DNA from 3 places in the Segeticoccus rhizosphaerae genome. Region 1 is predicted to be linked to each of the others. Evidence: predicted binding sites of a transcription regulator. Region 1 holds the regulator's gene; each other region holds the start of a gene.
What was found. The regulator HrcA, encoded in region 1, represses chaperone genes, less so after heat shock. The targets are predictions, from matches to a motif close to TTNGCACTCGNNNNNNNCGAGTGCNAA.

Region 1 (6,134 bases):
GCCCCACTGTGGATCGACGACCCGGCACCAGGCACCACCGTGAACGGCTCCTCCCCCGTGGTGGCCACCGGACAGTCCTGCACCTTCGAGGCCGTGGCGCAGTGGCAGCTGCGGAGCGGCGGCAGTCTGGTCGACTCCGGCTCCACCACCGCGACCAGCGCGTGTCCCACCCGGGGCACCTGGCAGATCGGTCTCGGCGACCTCCCGAAGGGCACCTACACCCTGCGGGTCTTCACGACCAGTGCCGGCGACGGCAAGACCGTGACGGCCCAGGTCTCCTCCCGCTTCACCGTCGGTTAGACCTTCCGCCCGGATCCCCTGGCTTCGAGCGGCACCGTTGTCGATGAGCGGCACAGGGTAGAGCTGTGCTGCTCGCCGCGAGGTGTGCGACTCGATGGCGTCACGACCTCAGAGCGGCTGGACGAACTTGACCTGGTGACCCTCCGGGTCGCGCACCCAGCTGTAGTGCAGGCGTCCGTCCGGCGAGTCCGTCGGCGCGGTCACCTCGGTCGCCCCCGCCCCCAGCGCGCTCCCGTGCAGCGCCTCCACGTCCAGACACCAGAGGACCAGCTCGGTGCTCACCGGTGAACGCGGCACGACGCCGAGCCCGGCGAGCCGGTTGGCGGCCTCGGCGGACGTGAGACCGATCCGGGTGCCCGCCGCCTCGATCTCGACGTGCTCCACCGGACCCTCGGCGGGGGCCCGGAACCGCTCGAGCAGACCCAGACGCGTGTAGAACGCCCGGCACGACTCGACGTCATGACAGAACAGGTTGACCTGCATGCCGGTCAGGGCGGGCGCCGCCCCGGCCCCACTCACTGGTGCACCAGCGCACTGGCCGCCCGGGCCAGGTCGCGCAGATCCCGCGTCCACCCGCCGGTGACCCCACGCCGCACGGACGCCGCGCCGGCCGCGTGCGCCCCGAATCCGCTGTGCGCCACGTGCACTCGCGTCCCGCCGTCGACCGGTGCGAAGGTGATCTCGGCCCGGCTGGCGTGCCCCGGATCGGGGTCGAACGCCCAGGGCCCGGTCGCTGCGCCCACCATCCAGGCGAGCAGCAGGCGGCGCGGCGGGTCCCACTCCAGGACACGCCCCCACTCGTGCTCCCGGCCGTCCGGTCCGCGTTCGTACCATCGGCCGCCGGCGAACGGCTCGTAGACGATCTCGCCGGTGCCCCCGGAAAGTCCTTCCTCCGGGTGCGTCCGGCCGGGACGAGTGACATAGAGCCGGAAGGCGGTCTCCGGTGGCACGGGCACGTCGATCTCGGCGGTCACCGGAGTGTTCGGGTCAGTCATGCGCAGTCGCCTTCCGTGGTGGCGGGATGGTGCCGTGCGCGCCGGCCTCGCGGTCGACGAAGTCGGCGAAACGCTGCAGGTCGTCGCGCCAGAAGGCGTCCAGGAAGGCGCGGATCTGGTCCACGCCCGCGTGATCGAGCGCATAGATCCGACGGGTTCCCTCCGCCCGGTCGCGCACCAGCCCCGCGGCCTTGAGCACCTTGAGGTGCTGCGACACCGCGGGCCGGCTGATGGGGAGCCGATCGGCCAGGCGACCCACCGTTGCAGCTCCGGTCGACAGCTCCGCGACGATCGCCCGGCGACTGGCATCACCCAACGCGTCGAGCTGCGGAGCCCCTCGGTAAGTCGTCACGAACGGTAAGTTATCACTAACGATCGGCCGTTGGCCAGCCGTCCCCTGCCGGGTCAGCGCCAGCGGGTTGCCGCGGACAGCACGGCGAGCGCCGCCGGTCCGGCGCTGGACGAGCGGAGGACCGTGTCGCCGAGCCGCACCGGTCGCGCGCCGGCGGCGGCGAACTCCTCGGTCTCCTCCGGAGCGACACCGCCCTCGGGTCCGACGATGAGCAACACCTCGCCGTGGTCGGGCAGCGGCTCGAGCGCGAGCGGTGCGTATGCCGTCTCGTCCAGCAGGAGTGCCAGGTCGGCCCGTTCGATCCGCGCCACGACCTCACGGCGAGTGGCGGGCGGGGCGAGCGACGGCACTGTCGCCCGGCGCGACTGCTTGCTCGCGGCGCGCAGCACCGACCGCCACTTGCGCAGCGACTTCGCGGCACGGTCGCCGCGCCACACCACGATGCTGCGGGCCGCCTGCCAGGGGACCACCTCGTCGACCCCGAGCTCGGTGGCCGCCTCGATCGCCTGCTCGTCGCGGTCGCCCTTCGCGAGCGCCTGCACGAGGACGAAACGCGGCTCCGGTCGTGGTCGGTCCTCGACCCCCAGCAGCCGCACGGTGAGCTCGGCGCGACCCACCGCGACGACCTCGGCGGTGGCGACCCGCCCGCTGCCGTCGGCCAGCAGCACGGCCTCACCCACGGCCAGCCGTCGGACGGTCGCCGCGTGGCGGCCCTCGTCGCCGGTCAGCCGGACCTCGTCGCCGGCAGCCGTGTCGCTCAGCCGACCCTCGTCGAGGAAGAACAGCGGGGCGGTCATGCGGCCGTGCTACTTGCCCATGAAGGCGCCGCGCAGCTTGCCGAAGAGGCCGTGGGAGTTGGGCGTCAGCCGACCCTCCGGCCGCTCCTCCCCGCGCAGCTCGGCCAGCCGCTGCAGCAGCTCCTCCTGCTCGGCATCCAGCCGGGTCGGCGTCTGCACCTCGATGTGTGCGATGAGGTCGCCGCGGCCACTGCCGCGCAGATGGGTCACCCCGAGCGAGCGCATGGTCACCACGTCGCCCGACTGGGTCCCGGCCGCGATGTCCAGGTCGCTCTTGCCGTCGAGGGTGTCGAGCTTGAGGCTCGTGCCCAGCGCCGCAGCGGTCATCGGCAGCTCGATGGTGCAGTGCAGGTCATCGCCGCGTCGCTGGAAGACCTCGTGCGGGCGCACGTTGATCTCGACGTAGAGGTCGCCGGCCGGTCCGGCGCCGGGCCCGACCTCACCCTCGCCGGCCAGCTGGATGCGGGTGCCTGTGTCGACACCGGCAGGCACCCTCAGCTTGAGGGTGCGCCGGGTCCGCACCCGGCCGTCGCCGGAGCACTCGAAGCACGGGTTGCTGATCACGGTGCCGAACCCCTGGCAGGCCACGCACGGACGGGAGGTCATGACCTGGCCCAGGAACGAGCGCTGGACCTGTTGCACCTCGCCGCGGCCGCCGCAGATGTCGCAGGTGCGGGTGCCGGAGCCCGGTTGCGAACCGTCGCCGTGGCAGGTCGAGCACTCGACCGCGGTGTCGATGGTGACCTCCTGCTCCCCGCCGAAGACGGCATCGTGCAGGTCGATGTCGAGGCGGACCAGGGCGTCCTGACCGCGTTGGTGCCGGGAGCGCGGGCCACGCTGGCCGGCCGCGGCGCCACCGAAGAAGGCGTCCATGATGTCGCTGAACGAGAAGCCCTGGCCGAAGCCACCCGCAGCGCCGCCATAGGGGTCGGAGCCACGGTCGAACGCCGCGCGCTTGCTCGGATCGGACAGCACGTCATACGCCTGCGAGACCCGCTTGAACTTCTCCTCGGCCTCGGGACCGGGGTTGACGTCAGGGTGCAGCTTGCGCGCCATCTTGCGGTAGGCGCGCTTGATCTCCTCGGCACTGGCGTCACGGCTGACGCCGAGGTCCTCGTAGTAGTCGTTCAACAGGTGTCCTTCTCAGGGGCTGGTCGGAGTTCTGGGGCGGCGGGATCGGCGGACCGGACGCGCGTCACGACTCGAGGATGTCGGAGACGTAGCGCGCCACGGCCCGGACCGAAGCCATTGTCAGGGGGTAGTCCATGCGGGTCGGACCGAGGACGCCGAGACCGGCGACTCGTCCGGTGCCGTAACCGGTGCTCACCACCGAGGTCGACTGCAGGCCGGCGTGCGGGTTCTCGGCGCCGATGCGGACCGCGACGGCCTCCTCGTCGTGGCCCATGGTGCCGAGCAGCTTCAGCAGCACGACGTGCTCCTCGAGCGCCTCGAGCACCGGCCCGATGGACAGGGGGAAGTCGGTGCCCGACCGGGCCAGGTTGGCGGTGCCCGCAAGCACCACGCGCTCCTCGCGCTCCTCCACGAGGGCGTCGTCCAGCGACCCGACCACGGCCCGCACCAGTTCACGGTCGTCGGGCTCGAACCTGCCCGGCAGCGACTCGAGCTCTGCCGCGGCATCACCGAGCCGGCGGTCGACGGCGAGCTCGTTGATGCGCTGCCGCAGCTCTGCCACGAGCCGCTGGCCCTCCGGCGTCGACATGTCGCGCGTGGCGTCGATCATCCGCTGCTCGACCCGCCCGGTGTTGACGATGAGCACCACCATCAACCGCCGGGCCGTCATGGGCACGAGCTCGATGTGCCGGACGGAGGAACGCGTGAGCGAGGGGTACTGCATGACGGCGACCTGGTGGGTGAGCGACGCCAGCAGGCGCACGGTGCGGTCGACGACGTCGTCGAGGTCCACCGCCCCCTCCAGGAACCTCGCGATGGCGACCCGCTCCGCCGCACTGAGCGGCTTGATGGAGGCCAGCCGGTCGACGAAGAGGCGGTAGCCCGCATCGGTCGGGATGCGGCCGGCGCTGGTGTGCGGCGCGGCGATGAGCCCCTCCTCCTCGAGCGCCGACATGTCGTTGCGGATGGTGGCGGCCGAGACGCCGAGCTGGTGGCGCTCGAGCAGCGCCTTGGAACCCACCGGCTCCGAGGTGTGGACGTAGTCCTGCACGATGGCGCGCAGCACCGCCAGACGTCGCTCCTCGCTCATGGGCCTACCTCCCACCCGATGCTCGTTCCGGTCCGCGGTCCCGCCGGCAGGCTCACCTGAGGGGGTGTGCGGCCACTGGTCGTCACTCACGCCAACGCACCTTGGCACTCAGGTATGCCGAGTGCCAAGTCTACGTCGTCCCTCCCCTCCTCGCGGACACGCCCGAGACCGGCCTGCGCGGCCGGGTGACCGGCACGACATACGCTCGCCTGTCGTGACCGACCGATATGGCTCCGACGTGCTCTCCGGCGACTGGCGCGCTCCCCGGCGCGGGCGGGCCCGCGAGGTGGAGGCCGAGCACGGGCTCGTGGTCGAGGACGTCGAGACGGGCTGGTGCGGCGCGGTCGTGCGCGTCGAGAAGGCCGGCGGCATGCAGGTCGTCCACCTCGAGGACCGCCGTGGCCGCAGCAAGGGCTTCCCGCTCGGCCCCGGGTTCCTGCTCGACGGCGCCCCTGTGGTGTTGACGCCGCCCACGGCGGCCAGCCGCCAAGCGCTGGGTCGGGCGAGGGCAGAAGCGGCGCGGACCGCGAGCGGGTCGCGGGCGGTGGCCGGTGCGCGCGCGAGGGTGGCGTCGGGGTCGCGGATCTTCGTGGAGGGCCGGCACGACGCGGAGCTGGTCGAGAAGGTCTGGGGCGACGACCTGCGCATCGAGGGCATCGTCGTCGAGCTGCTCGAGGGGGTCGACGACCTGGCGGCGGTGATTCGCGACTTCCAGCCGGGACCCGGACGCCGCATGGGGGTGCTCGTCGACCACCTCGTGCCCGGCAGCAAGGAGACCCGGCTCGTCGAGGAAGCCCGGGCGCTGCGGAGGTTCTCGCCGCACGTGCTCATCGTCGGCCACCCCTACATCGACGTGTGGCAGTCGGTGCGGCCGGCTCGGCTGGGCTGGGAGCGGTGGCCGGCGGTACCGCGCGGCACGTCCTGGAAGCACGGCATCCTCACCGAGCTCGGGTGGGCGCACACCACGCAGGCCGACGTCGCCCACGGCTGGAAGCGGATCCTCGGCACGGTGCGCACGTATGCCGACCTGGAACCCGAGCTGCTCGGCCGCGTCGAGGAGCTGATCGACTTCGTGACCGATCCCGCCGGGTGAGGGTTTGCCCTGAACGGCCCCTGAGCGGGCCCCGTGCGGACCCCGAAGACGGAATCTTCGGTCCCTCCGGTGCGGTTGACTGGGGTGACACCACCCAAGGAGCGAACCACCATGACCTACTCGACGCAGCCGTATGGCGTCGCGCCCGCCACGTCCGAGGAGCGCACCTGGAGCATCCTCGCCCACCTGTCGGCACCGATCGCCGCGGTGGTCAGCCTTGGCTGGCTGAGCATGATCGGCCCGCTGGTCGTCTGGCTGGTCAAGAAGGACTCGAGCCCGGCCGTGCGCCGCGCCGCCGCCGGGGCGTTCAACTTCAACCTGTCGTTCTGGCTGCTCTACCTGATCAGCTGGATCCTGATCTTCACCTTCATCGGCG
Region 2 (6,134 bases), on a different contig from region 1:
ACGGTTTTGGGCGAGGCTGGCGGGACCTTCGCCGGAGGCAAGGGCGCCAACCAGGCCGTGGCGGCCCGTGAGGCGGGGGCGGAGGTCGCGATGATCGGCTGCGTCGGCCGCGACGCCGACGGTGACGCCTACCGCGCCCGGTTGTCGGCCCTCGGCGTCGAGGTGTCCGGGGTGCGGTCCCTGCCCGGGGTTCCGACCGGCACGGCGCACGTCGTCGTCGACGCGATGGGCGAGAACGCGATCATCGTGGTGCCGGGCGCCAACGGCGGGCTGTCGTCCGGGGACCTCGCGCCCCTGGACCGGCTGTCACGCCGCGACGTCGTGCTGCTGCAGCTCGAGGTCCCCCTGCGGGTCGTGGACGAGGCCGTCCGCCGGGCCGTGGCGGCCGGCGCGCGGGTGGTGCTGAACCTCGCGCCGTATGCCCAGCTGCCGGCTCCCGTGGTCGCCCTCGCCGACCCGGTGGTCGTCAACGAGCCCGAGGCCGCGTTGCTGCGCGCGGGTGGCGCGCACCCTGCGTCGCTGGTGGTGACCCGCGGCGCGGCGGGCGCGGTGTGGGACGGCGAGACCGCGGCTGGTCCCCCGGTGGCCGAGGTGGTGGACACCACCGGTGCCGGTGACGCGTTCTGCGGTGCGCTCGCTGCGGCCCTGGCGCGCGGAGCGGATCGCGCCGAGGCCCTGACCGTCGCCGTGCGGGCCGGCTCGGCGGCGGTGGCCCGGATGGGCGCCCAGCCCGACCCCGAGCTCGCGTCCTGACCGGGATGGTGGACTGCCGGATCAGCTCGGGCGGACGACGAGGACGACCTGGCGACCGGCGACGCGGGTGATGACGAGGGTTGCCTCTCGGTCACCGCTCAGGTGCAGCTGCCGGCGCAGCTGGTCGGCGTCGACCGTGACGCCCCGCTTCTTGATGGTCACTCGCCCGACGCCCCGGTCGCGCAGATGGGCGCGAAGCCGCTTGACCCCCCACGGCATCGCGTCCTCGACGACGAAGCGGCGCGCGAAGGGCAGCTCGCGGGTCCGCTCGGACGTGACGTAACCGACGCCCGGGTCGAGCTCGGCGCCGTCAACCTCCGCGCTGACCGCACCGGTCAGACCGGCTCGGATCACGGCCCTGTCCGGCTCGTAGAGCACGTGTCCGAGCGCGTCGAGACCCGGCAACGGCGGGATCTCGGCGGTGACGTCGGCCTCGGTCACCGTTGCTGCGCGTCCGTCTGAGCCGATGACCTGCGCGCTGCGGCCCGAACGGCGCACCAACGCACCCCACCAGACGACGCACTCCACCACCTCACCCCGGTATGACGTCCACTGGGCCTCACAGCCGGCGGGCACCGAGGCGTGCGGGAAGGCCGGGCTGAGCTTCGCGCCCACGGCCGGCAGGGACGCCGCGACCTGCTGCACCGTGGCCCAGCTCGGCGAGATCGCGTCGAGCCGGAAGACCCTCCTGGTGCGCCCCATCCCGTCGGCGACGCCGGGTAGGCGGCGTGCCGGGTCGAGCCAGGCCCCTGCGTGGCGGGCACCCTCGCCGGCGGGGAGCCGGGTCTGCTCCACGGACCCGACCAGCGTCGACGCCGAGGGCCAGTGCCGCAGGTTGACCCCGGCCACGAGCGCGGTCGCCGGGTCCGAGTCGACCGCGCTGACCCGCAGGTCGAGCCCGGCGAACGCCATCGCGTCCGAGCCGATGCCACAGCCGAGGTCCCAGACGTGACGCACCCCGGCCCGACGGAACCGTTCGGCGTGGCGCGCCGCCACGTCGAGCCGGGTGGCCTGCTCCAGACCGTCCGCCGTGAACAGCATGCCCGCGGCGAAGTCCCCGAACTTGTCCCGCCCGCGCGCCCGCAGCCTCGACTGGGTGAGCGCACCGGCCACCAGGTCGGCGTCGAAGCCGGCCTCGCGCAGACGCTCCCCGAGCGACATGGCCGACGACTCGTCATACGGTGGAAGTGACTCCAGCAGTCCCCACCCCTCGCCGGAGACGAGCCGCTCCAGCACCGCAAGGTCCATCCGGTCATCCTTGCGCAGGGCATCCGGGGGCCGTGCGCAGCCCCCGTGCACGGCGAGCGAAGCCGTCCTGGGGCACGTGGGGCACGCGACCTGGGGCACGTGGGGCACGCGACCTGGGGCGCGTGTTGGCACTCGAGTTGACCGAGTGCTAATCGGAGACCTAGATTCGGGTTAGCACTCGCCTCCGGCAAGTGCCAGCGCGATCACCTGGGTAGGTCGACCCCCGCGACGGCGGCTCACCAGGCGAAAGCCACTGTCCACTGTTGTGTCCAATTCGACATCCCAGAAGGGAAGGTCCCACCGTGTCGGTTTCCATCAAGCCGCTCGAAGACCGCATCGTCGTCAAGTCCGTCGAGGCCGAGCAGACCACGGCCTCCGGGCTGGTCATCCCCGACACCGCCAAGGAGAAGCCCCAGGAGGGCGAGGTCCTGGCGATCGGCCCCGGCCGTATCGACGACAACGGCAACCGCGTCCCGCTCGACGTGGCCGTGGGTGACAAGGTCATCTACAGCAAGTACGGCGGCACCGAGGTCAAGTACAACGGTGACGAGCTGCTGATCCTGTCGGCCCGCGACGTGCTCGCGGTCGTCACCAAGTAGTCACGGCGCTTCCAGCCCGTATGTCGTGCCCCGGCGCGCCGCCTGACGAGCCTGACCATCTGACTCACAGCGCGCGTCGGGGCACGTTCATTTCCCCCGTTCGTAGTCCCGAAGGAAGCTGATGTCCAAGACCCTGGAGTTCAACGACTCCGCCCGCAAGGCGCTCGAGCGCGGTGTCGACGCCCTCGCCGACACCGTCAAGGTGACGCTCGGCCCCAAGGGCCGCAACGTCGTCATCGACAAGAAGTGGGGCGCCCCCACCATCACCAACGACGGTGTGACCATCGCTCGCGAGATCGAGCTCGAGGACCCCTACGAGAACCTCGGTGCCCAGCTCGCGAAGGAGGTTGCCACCAAGACCAACGACATCGCGGGTGACGGCACCACCACCGCGACGGTGCTCGCCCAGGCCATGGTCAAGGAGGGCCTGCGCAACGTCGCCGCGGGCGCCAGCCCGGCCGGCCTCAAGCGCGGCATCGACGCCGCCGTCGAGGCGGTCAACAGCACGCTGCTCGAGACCGCTCGCGAGATCGAGACCAAGGACGAGATCGCCCAGGTCGCGACCCTCTCCGCCCAGGACGGGCTCATCGGCGGTCTCATCGCCGACGCCTTCGACAAGGTCGGCAAGGACGGCGTCATCACCGTCGAGGAGTCCTCGACCACGGCGATGGAGCTCGACTTCACCGAGGGCATGCAGTTCGACAAGGGTTACCTCTCGCCCTACTTCGTGTCCGACCCCGAGCGCATGGAGGCCGTCCTCGAGGACGCCTACGTGCTGATCAACCAGGGCAAGATCTCGGCCGTCGCCGACATCCTCCCGGTGCTGGAGAAGGTCGTCCAGTCCGGCAAGCCGCTGCTGATCATCGCCGAGGACATCGACGGCGAGGCTCTCTCCACGCTGGTCGTCAACAAGATCCGCGGCACCTTCAACGTCGCCGCGGTCAAGGCGCCCGGCTTCGGTGACCGCCGCAAGGCCATGCTGCAGGACATCGCCGTCCTGACCGGTGGCCAGGTCATCTCCGAGGAGATCGGCCTCAAGCTCGACCAGGCCGACCTCGACACGCTCGGCCAGTGCCGCCGCGTCGTCGTCACCAAGGACGACACCACGATCGTCGACGGTGCGGGCGCCAAGGACGAGGTCGAAGGTCGCGTCTCCCAGATCAAGGCCGAGATCGAGCGCAGCGACTCCGACTGGGACCGCGAGAAGCTCCAGGAGCGGCTCGCCAAGCTGTCCGGCGGCGTCTGCGTGATCAAGGTCGGCGCGCACACCGAGGTCGAGCTCAAGGAGAAGAAGCACCGCATCGAGGACGCCATCTCGGCGACTCGCGCGGCGATCGAGGAGGGCATCGTCGCCGGTGGCGGTTCGGCGCTCGTCCACGCGCTGACCGGTCTGGACTCGCTCACCCTCGAGGGTGACGAGGCCACCGGTGTCCGGCTCGTCGCCAAGGCCGCGGCCGAGCCGCTGCGCTGGATCGCCGAGAACGCCGGGTACGAGGGCTACGTCGCCGTTTCCCGGGTCCGTGAGCTCGAGGCCGGGAGCGGCCTGGACGCCTCGACCGGTGAGTACGTCGACCTGGTCAAGGCCGGCGTCATCGACCCGGTCAAGGTGACCCGTTCGGCGCTGCGCAACGCCGCGTCGATCGCCTCGATGGTCCTCACCACCGACACGCTGGTGGTCGAGAAGCCCGAGGAGCAGGACGGGGCCGGAGCCGGTCACGGCCACGGCCACGGTCACTGACCCCCGCTGAAATCGGTCCCCTCGTCCCGGCTGGTCCGGGGCGGGGGGACCGTCTGCGTGTATGGCGTGCTGGTCACCCCGTCCCTCGCGCGCGGCTTGCCAGGCGTGGTGGGATGGATTCGTGAGCGAGCAGAGTGTGCCCATCAGCGGCGACATGATCCGGCTCGGGCAGCTGCTCAAGCTGGCCGGCGTCGTCGAGGACGGTGCACAGGCACGTGCGCTGATCGAGGACGGCGAGGTGCGTGTCGACGGCGTGGTCGAGCGCCGTCGCGGGCGCCAGGTCCATCCCGGCAGCACCGTCGAGCTTGCCGATGTCGTGATCGGGGTCACGACCGGTTAGCCCGCCCGGCGGGCTCAGGTCACCTGGGTGGCGTAGAGCCTCTCGCGTTCGGCTGCGGTGGTGCCGCCCCACACGCCATACGGCTCACGCACGGCGAGCGCGTGGCGGCGGCAGCGTTCGAGCACGGGGCAACCCATGCACACCAACTTGGCGGCCTGGTCGCGGTCGCGCCGTGCCGCCCCGCGTTCGCCGTCCGGGTGAAAGAAGACCTCCGCCCCCGAACGTCGGCAGGATCCCTCCAGCTGCCAGTCCCACACATCGGCGAGTGGGCCCGGAAGTCGCGTCAACTCAGCCAAGATATGCCTCCGAATGTCTCGAATGTGCCTCTCCGTCACACGTGGACGTGCACTACCCGTTCAGTGGTGTTCTACCCCCATTCGCGCACAGAACACCTGTTCCGCGGGTCTCGTCTCGGCCACGAAGCCTGCGGCGGGGGAGCAGCCCCGTTCGTTGCGGTCTGTGCAACCTGTGGGGGATGGTTTCCGCATCCGGCTGTGGCTCGGTACGGTGGGGCACGCGTGTCAAGGATCGGATCGGGCGGTGGTTCATGCTCTCGGGGACGTCGGGCTACGACGGCTGGTCCTCCCCTGCCGCCTTGGCCGCGCAACCGACCGCTGAGACGCGGGTAACGTTTCAGGGCGTTCCCGCGATTCATCCAGCGGACGTGCAGATTTCCCTGCGCGACCTGGCTGCTGCTGCGCAAGGTGGCGACTCAGCAGCCAAGGAGAGGTTGCTGGGCGCCGTGCACCAGATGGCGGCTCGCTACGCGCGTGCTCGGCTGGGGCATTTCCCAGGAGCTCGGGAAGCAGCCCAGGACGCAGCGCAGGAGGTGTGCGTCGCCGTGCTGACCGCACTGCCGGGGTATGACGAGCGGGGCCTGCCGTTCGAGGCCTTCGTCTACACGATCGCCTCGCGCAAGGTCGTCGACGCCCAGCGCTCCGCCATGCGTCTGCCACGACCCACGGACGAGGTGCCCGAGCGCGTCGATCTCCAGGCGGGTCCCGAGGAACGGGCGCTCATCAGCGACGAGGCCGATCGCGCCTACCGGCTGATGGAGCGGCTGCCCGGCCGGCAGCGCGAGCTGCTCATCCTGCGGGTGGCCGTCGGGCTGTCCGCCGACGAGACGGCCCAGTCCCTGGGTATGACGGCCGGTGCCGTCCGCGTGTCGCAGCACCGAGCGCTGAACAGGCTGCGTGAGCTGATGGCCGAGGAGGCCGCGGAGCAGGAGGCCGGCTGATGACGCCGCCACCTTCACTGCGGCGCATCCGCGACGACGACGAACTGCTCGACGTCTTGGGCGGTCGGCTCGCCGACCCTGCCGACGAGCTGTCCGCCGTGCTCGGCGACTGGGCGAGGTCGATCGACACCGACATGGCGATCCCGCCGAGCCTCGCCTCCGCACGCGCCACCCGCCGCCGGGCGCTCCGCCGCCGGGGCCTGCGTGGTGCGGCAGTGG
Region 3 (6,134 bases), on a different contig from region 1:
ACAGCGGGACCTGGGCGTGGGCCGCCACCTGTTGGGATGCGATTTCTGCGCCCGCGTTGCGGAACCCTTGCTGGGCCGCGCCGAAGCCCGCGAAGACGAGCTGCGGGTTCCCGTGCAGGGCGACGCGGACATCGTCAAGGCCAGGCAAGCGGCCCGCGAGGTGGCCGCCAAACTTGGGTTCGCCAAGACCCAGACCACCCTGGTCGCCACCGCCGTCTCCGAGGTTGCACGCAACATCGTCCGCTTCGCGGGTCGCGGCGAGGTGCTCGTCGAGACCTTGAGCGAGCCCCGAGCAGGGGTGCGCGTGGTGGCGCGTGACGCCGGCCCGGGCATGACCAATCCGCAGGAGGCGCTGGCGGACGGGTTCAGCACCTACAACGGGTTGGGCCTCGGGCTGCCAGGGGCGCGTCGGCTGATGGACGAGTTCGTGCTCGTATCCGAGCCGGGACGCGGCACCACAGTGACCATGACCAAATGGTTGGAGGAGGACTAGATGAACGACGAGAACCGGCCCCAAGGGGACGTGGACGAGGACCAGCTGCTGCCCCAGTTGGTGGCGCACCTGCGTGAGCATCGGGCGAAGCTGCGTGATGAGTGGGCCAGCCGTATCCGTGAGGCCCACCTGCTCGAGGCGATGTCGGCCCAGGAGATGGCCGCGGAGACCACCTCGGTGTACGACAACTACGTCGAGGTGCTCGAGACCGGCAGCGTCGAGGCGCTGCAGCACTATGCGCGCGACCTGTCCGAGCGCATCATTCCCCGGGGCGTGGAGACGCACGAGGTTGTCGGCATAGTTTTACTGCTGCGCGACGTCCTGGCCCGGTCGCTGTTCGAGAAGTACCAGAACGACTTCGCTCTGCTCAACCGCGTCCTGGACGCCTACGAACCCGCCGCCAACCGGATCGCCAACACGGTGGCCGTCAGCTTTGTCGAGGAGCGCGAAAGGGTGATCCGTCAGCAGCAGGACGCCATCCGCGAGCTGTCCACTCCGGTACTGCCGGTTCGTGAGCGCCTGCTCATCCTGCCCATCATTGGCTCCTTGGACGGTGAGCGTGCTCGCCAGCTGACCGAGCAGCTGCTCAACGGCATCCGCACGCACCGAGCCAAGGTGGTGGTCATCGATATCACCGGCGCACCCGACGTCGACCAGACGGTGGCCAACCACCTGGTCCAGACGGTGGACGCCTCCCGGTTGATGGGCGCCAGCGTCATCATCACCGGGCTTTCCCCCAAAATCGCCCAGACCCTTGTGACCATCGGTGTAGACCTGAGCAAGATGAACACCATCGGCGACCTGCAAGGCCGATTGGAGGAGGCCGAGCGGCTGCTGGGCTACCACGTCTCCACTGAGGAGGGCATCACCAGCTCGTGAGCGACACCGGACCGGCCCTCGTCTCGATCCTGCGCCAAGGCTCCTACCTCGTGGCGTCGGTCCACACTGCGCTCGATGACACCCAAATGCTGCGCTTCCAGCACGACCTGGTGGAGCGCATCGGCACGGACCGGGCTACTGGTGTCATCATCGACGTCGCCGCACTGGATGTTCTCGACTCCTTCGGCTCGATGACCCTGCGCCGGATCGCCGAGATGGCCCGACTACGCGGCGCCGAGACGGTCATCGTCGGCATCCAGCCGGACGTGGCCTTCGCCATGGTGCGCCTGGGCATGGGCCCGGGCGAGGTCCCCACCGCATTGGACCTCGAAGAAGGTCTGACTTACCTCAACGGACACCGCGACGGCCAGCCTGGCTCGGCTGACCGACCACCCCGCCGGCCGCAGCGGCGGCCGTGACCAGGCAGCCGGGTCATCACGAGGACCTGCGCCGCGACTACCAGGTCGCCTTCCTGCGCTATCTCGACCACGGCGAGGAGGCAGCCCTGGCCGACGGCTACGACCTCGGCCGCCGAGCCCTGCGCGACGGCGTTGCCCTGCTCGAGGTCGCCCGGGTCCACCATGACACCGTGATCGAAGTGCTCAGTGAAGCCTGCGTGGACGCGGTCGCGGTGGCGACCCGCGCCTCCTGGTTTCTGTTGGAGGTACTGGCTCCGTACGAGATGAACCGGCGCGCCACCGCACCCCGACACCTGCCTGACGCCAAGCCGAGAACGTAACCGGACGCGGCAGTCGCGGTCGCATGACGCAGCGACGTTGACGTTCATCCGCCCACCCACGGGGGACAGACCACGCTGGCGCGGCCCGGTCGCCTCAACCCTCGCGTCATCGGTCGAGCACTGGGGGGTCTTCACGGGTACCAACCGCCGATCGGCGGACGACCAAGGAGTGGGAAATGACTTTACGCACCAAGCTTGTCTCAACCGGGACGACCATTGCACTAGCCGTCGCCTTGGGTGTCGTACCGGCCGCGGCGTCAGCACAAGCCGCGTCACCGGCACCACAGGCATCCGCGACAGCTCAGGCAGCCGACGCAGTACTCCCCGTGACCGGCACCCTTCAAGACGGCAGTACCTTCACCGGACAGCTCAGCAACCTGTCGACCTCCGTGGTCAACGGCGTCCTGCAGCTGTCCGGAACCATCACCGGCACCGGACTGCCAACGGCTGGCACCACCTTCACGGCGCCCATCCAGGACCTGACCGCCGCAGGCACAGGGTGCTCGGTCCTGGACCTCGACCTTGGCCCGCTCCATCTGGACCTGCTGGGACTGGTCGTCGACCTGGCACCGGTGCACCTCGACATCACGGCCGTCCCCGGCGCTGGAAACCTGCTCGGCAACCTCGTCTGCGCGGTCGCAGGCCTTCTCGACCAGAACGGCCCGCTGACCGGTGTCTCGGCGCTGCTCAACCGGCTGCTGACCGGACTCGGGCTCTAACCCCTGCCATCACATACGCGGTGGCGGCGCGGCGCGCGCGCTCATGTCGCGCCGCCACCGTGCACATGAACCAGTTCCGGCGAACGGTGTAACTGGGCGCAAACCTCCGGGGTGCGCATGGTGTTGCGCGTCCATGCCGACCATCTCGGCCGCGACCGAGATGGCGTACACGCCCCGGTCGGGACCGACCCGGCTCACCGGGCGTCCCCGGTTTCCGGACCCCTCGGGGCGCGGGCCCCAGGTGGTGGCCACCTCCCGCGTGCTCATCGCCGGCACCTGGCCGGTCCGTCCGACGCAGTGGTCCTTCCACAAGCTGGTCATGGTGCTCTTGCCCCAGAATGTCGCGAGTGCTATAAGAGATCTATGGCAGCCACCAGAGGTTCAGGTGGCTGAGACTGCTTCATCAGGAGGGAGTGGTTTACCAATGGCTCAGATGATCATGCGCACCGACCCGTTCCGGGACCTGGACCGGCTGACCCAGCGGGTCTTCGGCAACGGCACTTTGGCCCACCCCGCGGCGATGCCGATGGACGCTTGGCGCGACGGCGAAGTCTTCGTGGTCGAGTTCGACCTGCCCGGAGTCGCCGCCGACGCGATCGACCTGGACGTGGAGCGCAATGTGATCACCGTGCGCGCCGAACGCCCTGCGCGGGAAGACACCGAGGACCTGATCGCCGCCGAGCGGCCGCGCGGCACCTTCAGCCGGCAACTGGTCCTGGGTGACAACCTGGACACCGAGCAGATCAGCGCCGACTACAACGCCGGAGTGCTCACCTTACGGATCCCGGTCGCCGAACAGGCCAAGCCCCGCAAGATCCAGATCTCCGACACCGGCCGGGACCGGCAGGCCCTGAACGCCTGAGCGCGAGACAGCCTCATGGCCATCGCAGCCGACGCCCACTGGTCTCTGCTCGCGTCGCCGGCTCGCCGCCCGGGACGGGCCGGCGGCGCGGGCAGAGACCCACACCCCAGGCCCCGGCAGCGGGGGCAGACAACGCTCACCTCCGCGTCTGCCACCACCGACCCGCCAAGCCACCCACGACCCGAAAGGCAGGTGATCGCCACCGGTGACCCGTCCCAATAGAGGCGGCTGCCCGCCCGACCCGCACGTGTAACCAGCAAGCGCCCGACGCACACCGCGCGGCGACCGCCCCCACGGGGAACCCCTCGCGGGTGCGGCGGCACCCCCTCCCGGGCCGTGGTCCCGGCCCGTCCTCTTGGGGCTGGGACCACGGTCCCGCCAGCGCCATCCCGCGGCTACGACGCCGCGGACAAGACCACCAGGAGCCTCGTCGACATGAGCAGCGAACGGCAGGCGGCAGCCGGCGCGCCAGAGCCGGTCCCGACCGAGCAGGCCCGACTAGAGCAGATGAGCTCGCGCGCCCTGATCGGGCAGCTGGCCGTGCTGAATGAACGACTCACCTCAGAGACCACCGCTGGCGGATACCGGCCCCTGCCCGGACGCTCCATGCGGATCGCCTCACTGACCCGACGCATCCGCCTGACCGAAGCCGAACTGGCCCGCCGCACGCCCACGCCCGGTTCTATGAATCAACACAGCAGCGCAACACCACACTGCCCGGCTGGCTCCACTTCTACAATCACCACCGAGCCCACTCCGCAATCGGAGGCCAGCGACCCATAACCAGGTTGACCAACGTCCCTGGACATCACACCTAGGCGATGGGCGGATCAGCCGAAGGGAATGCCCCAGCCCGCAGCAGGGCGCCTGGTAGTGGCTTGCCCAGCCGTCCCTCCAGCCACTCGACCGCTTCGGTCAGTTCTGTCAGATCCAGCCCGGTGCGTATGCCCATTCGGTCGAAGAGGTAGACCAGGTCCTCGGTCGCCACGTTGCCGGTCGCGTTCGGAGCGAACGGGCAACCGCCGGTGCCGCCGATGCTCGCGTCCAGGACCGTGACGCCAGCATCGATCGCGGCCGCGGCGTTGGCGACGCCTGTGTGCCGGGTGTCATGCAAATGCAACCGCAGAGGCATACCGGCTTCGACGAGTTCGGCGGCCAGGCCCACTCGGGTCGTGACGTCCGAAGGCACCGCCACGCCGATCGTGTCAGCCAGCGCGAGTTCGTCAGGTCCGGCGTCGATCACCCGCCGAAGTATCTCGCCCAGCCTGTCCAGGGACACCTCGCCCTCGAACGGGCAGCCGAAAGCCGCACCCACTGTGACGGTGGTGAACAGTCCCTGGTCGCGGGCTCGCGACACCAGGTCACCAGCCACGCCACATGCCGCGGCAGTACTCATGCCCTGGTTACGTTGGCAGAACGCATCCGTGGCCACGACCACGACGTTTACCTCGCGTATGCCGGCCTGGACCGCACGATCGAGGCCACGAGCGTTCATCACCAGCCCGGCATAGCGGACTCCATCCTCTTGAGGCAGCGCGGCCACCACTTCCTCAGCATCGGCCATCTGCGGGACCAGGCGCGGGTGCACAAAACTGGTAGCTTCCACCCGCCGAGCGCCGGCACGGACCGCTCGCCGGATCAGTTCGACCTTGTCTGCCGTGGAGATCAGCACGTCCTCGTTCTGTAGGCCGTCGCGCGGCGACACCTCGCACACGACGACGTCGCCGCGGTCCGGGAGATCCTTCGTGACGGACTCGGCGTTCATGTGGTCTCTTTCAAATACGCAACTGCAGTCTGCTCGTCCAGCACCTCGGCATACTTGGCCTGCAGGTCGTACAGGTTCGCCTCGTGTGGGCCGTCGTCTCGGTCGGCGACCGCCTCACGGACCACCAGCGGCACGAACCCGTATTGCAACGCGTCGACTGCGCTGGCCCGCACACATCCACTGGTGCTGACGCCCAGTACGACGACGGTGTCGACGCCGGCCGATACCAACGTCGAGGCCAAGGACGTGCCGAAGAACGCGCTGGCGTACTGCTTGACCACCACCAGTTCACCGTCGGCCGGAGCCACCTGCGGCATCAGCTCGCTCATCGGCCCCGGGCCGATGAGCTGCGCCAGCCCACCCACCTTTCGCAGGAAGACACCGGCGTCCACACCCTTCGGCCCGTACTCCACTCGAGTGTGCACCACCAGCACACCTGTGGCACGTGCCGCAGCCAGGACCCGGCTGGCCGAGTCGAGGCAGGACGTCGATGGCAAGCAGAAGGGGCTCTGCTCATCGAAGTACGCCCGCATCATGTCGATGGCTAGCACCGCGGGGCGGCGGCCTGGGATGAGGCGCCCGGCGAATCCATCGGCGAACGACGAGTCCATTGAGCATGCTCCTCGAATGTCGGAAGGCTTAGAGCGCCGGCGCCGGGGGGTGTGGGGCAGGCAGGC

Region 2: the regulator HrcA is predicted to act here: its motif matches at 2,127-2,153, upstream of groES (co-chaperone GroES).
Region 3: the regulator HrcA is predicted to act here: its motif matches at 3,158-3,184, upstream of FCN22_RS08915 (Hsp20/alpha crystallin family protein).

What each region holds. Positions count from the first base shown of each region.
Region 1 is NZ_SWMA01000014.1:42,186-48,319, reverse strand. Features, by position in the region: gene FCN22_RS11335 (Gmad2 immunoglobulin-like domain-containing protein) at 1-300, shown strand, start outside; gene FCN22_RS11330 (VOC family protein) at 409-819, opposite strand; gene FCN22_RS11325 (SRPBCC domain-containing protein) at 816-1,295, opposite strand; gene FCN22_RS11320 (ArsR/SmtB family transcription factor) at 1,288-1,647, opposite strand; gene FCN22_RS11315 (16S rRNA (uracil(1498)-N(3))-methyltransferase) at 1,701-2,444, opposite strand; gene dnaJ (molecular chaperone DnaJ) at 2,454-3,575, opposite strand; gene hrcA (heat-inducible transcriptional repressor HrcA) at 3,640-4,665, opposite strand; gene FCN22_RS11300 (DUF3097 domain-containing protein) at 4,880-5,758, shown strand; gene FCN22_RS11295 (DUF4870 domain-containing protein) at 5,870-6,134, shown strand, end outside.
Region 2 is NZ_SWMA01000002.1:69,531-75,664, reverse strand. Features, by position in the region: gene FCN22_RS01870 (ribokinase) at 1-753, shown strand, start outside; gene FCN22_RS01865 (class I SAM-dependent methyltransferase) at 775-2,001, opposite strand; gene groES (co-chaperone GroES) at 2,304-2,600, shown strand; gene groL (chaperonin GroEL) at 2,722-4,338, shown strand; gene FCN22_RS01850 (RNA-binding S4 domain-containing protein) at 4,460-4,678, shown strand; gene FCN22_RS01845 (WhiB family transcriptional regulator) at 4,693-4,974, opposite strand; gene shbA (RNA polymerase sigma factor ShbA) at 5,343-5,915, shown strand; gene FCN22_RS01835 (hypothetical protein) at 5,915-6,134, shown strand, end outside.
Region 3 is NZ_SWMA01000009.1:78,843-84,976, forward strand. Features, by position in the region: gene FCN22_RS08890 (sigma-70 family RNA polymerase sigma factor) at 1-493, shown strand, start outside; gene FCN22_RS08895 (STAS domain-containing protein) at 494-1,372, shown strand; gene FCN22_RS08900 (STAS domain-containing protein) at 1,369-1,791, shown strand; gene FCN22_RS08905 (phosphatase RsbU N-terminal domain-containing protein) at 1,788-2,111, shown strand; gene FCN22_RS08910 (ABC transporter substrate-binding protein) at 2,438-2,830, shown strand; gene FCN22_RS08915 (Hsp20/alpha crystallin family protein) at 3,264-3,692, shown strand; partial or broken gene FCN22_RS08920 (IS481 family transposase) at 4,361-4,510, shown strand; gene FCN22_RS08925 (hydroxymethylglutaryl-CoA lyase) at 4,507-5,457, opposite strand; gene FCN22_RS08930 (isochorismatase family protein) at 5,454-6,068, opposite strand; gene FCN22_RS08935 (hydantoinase B/oxoprolinase family protein) at 6,097-6,134, opposite strand, start outside.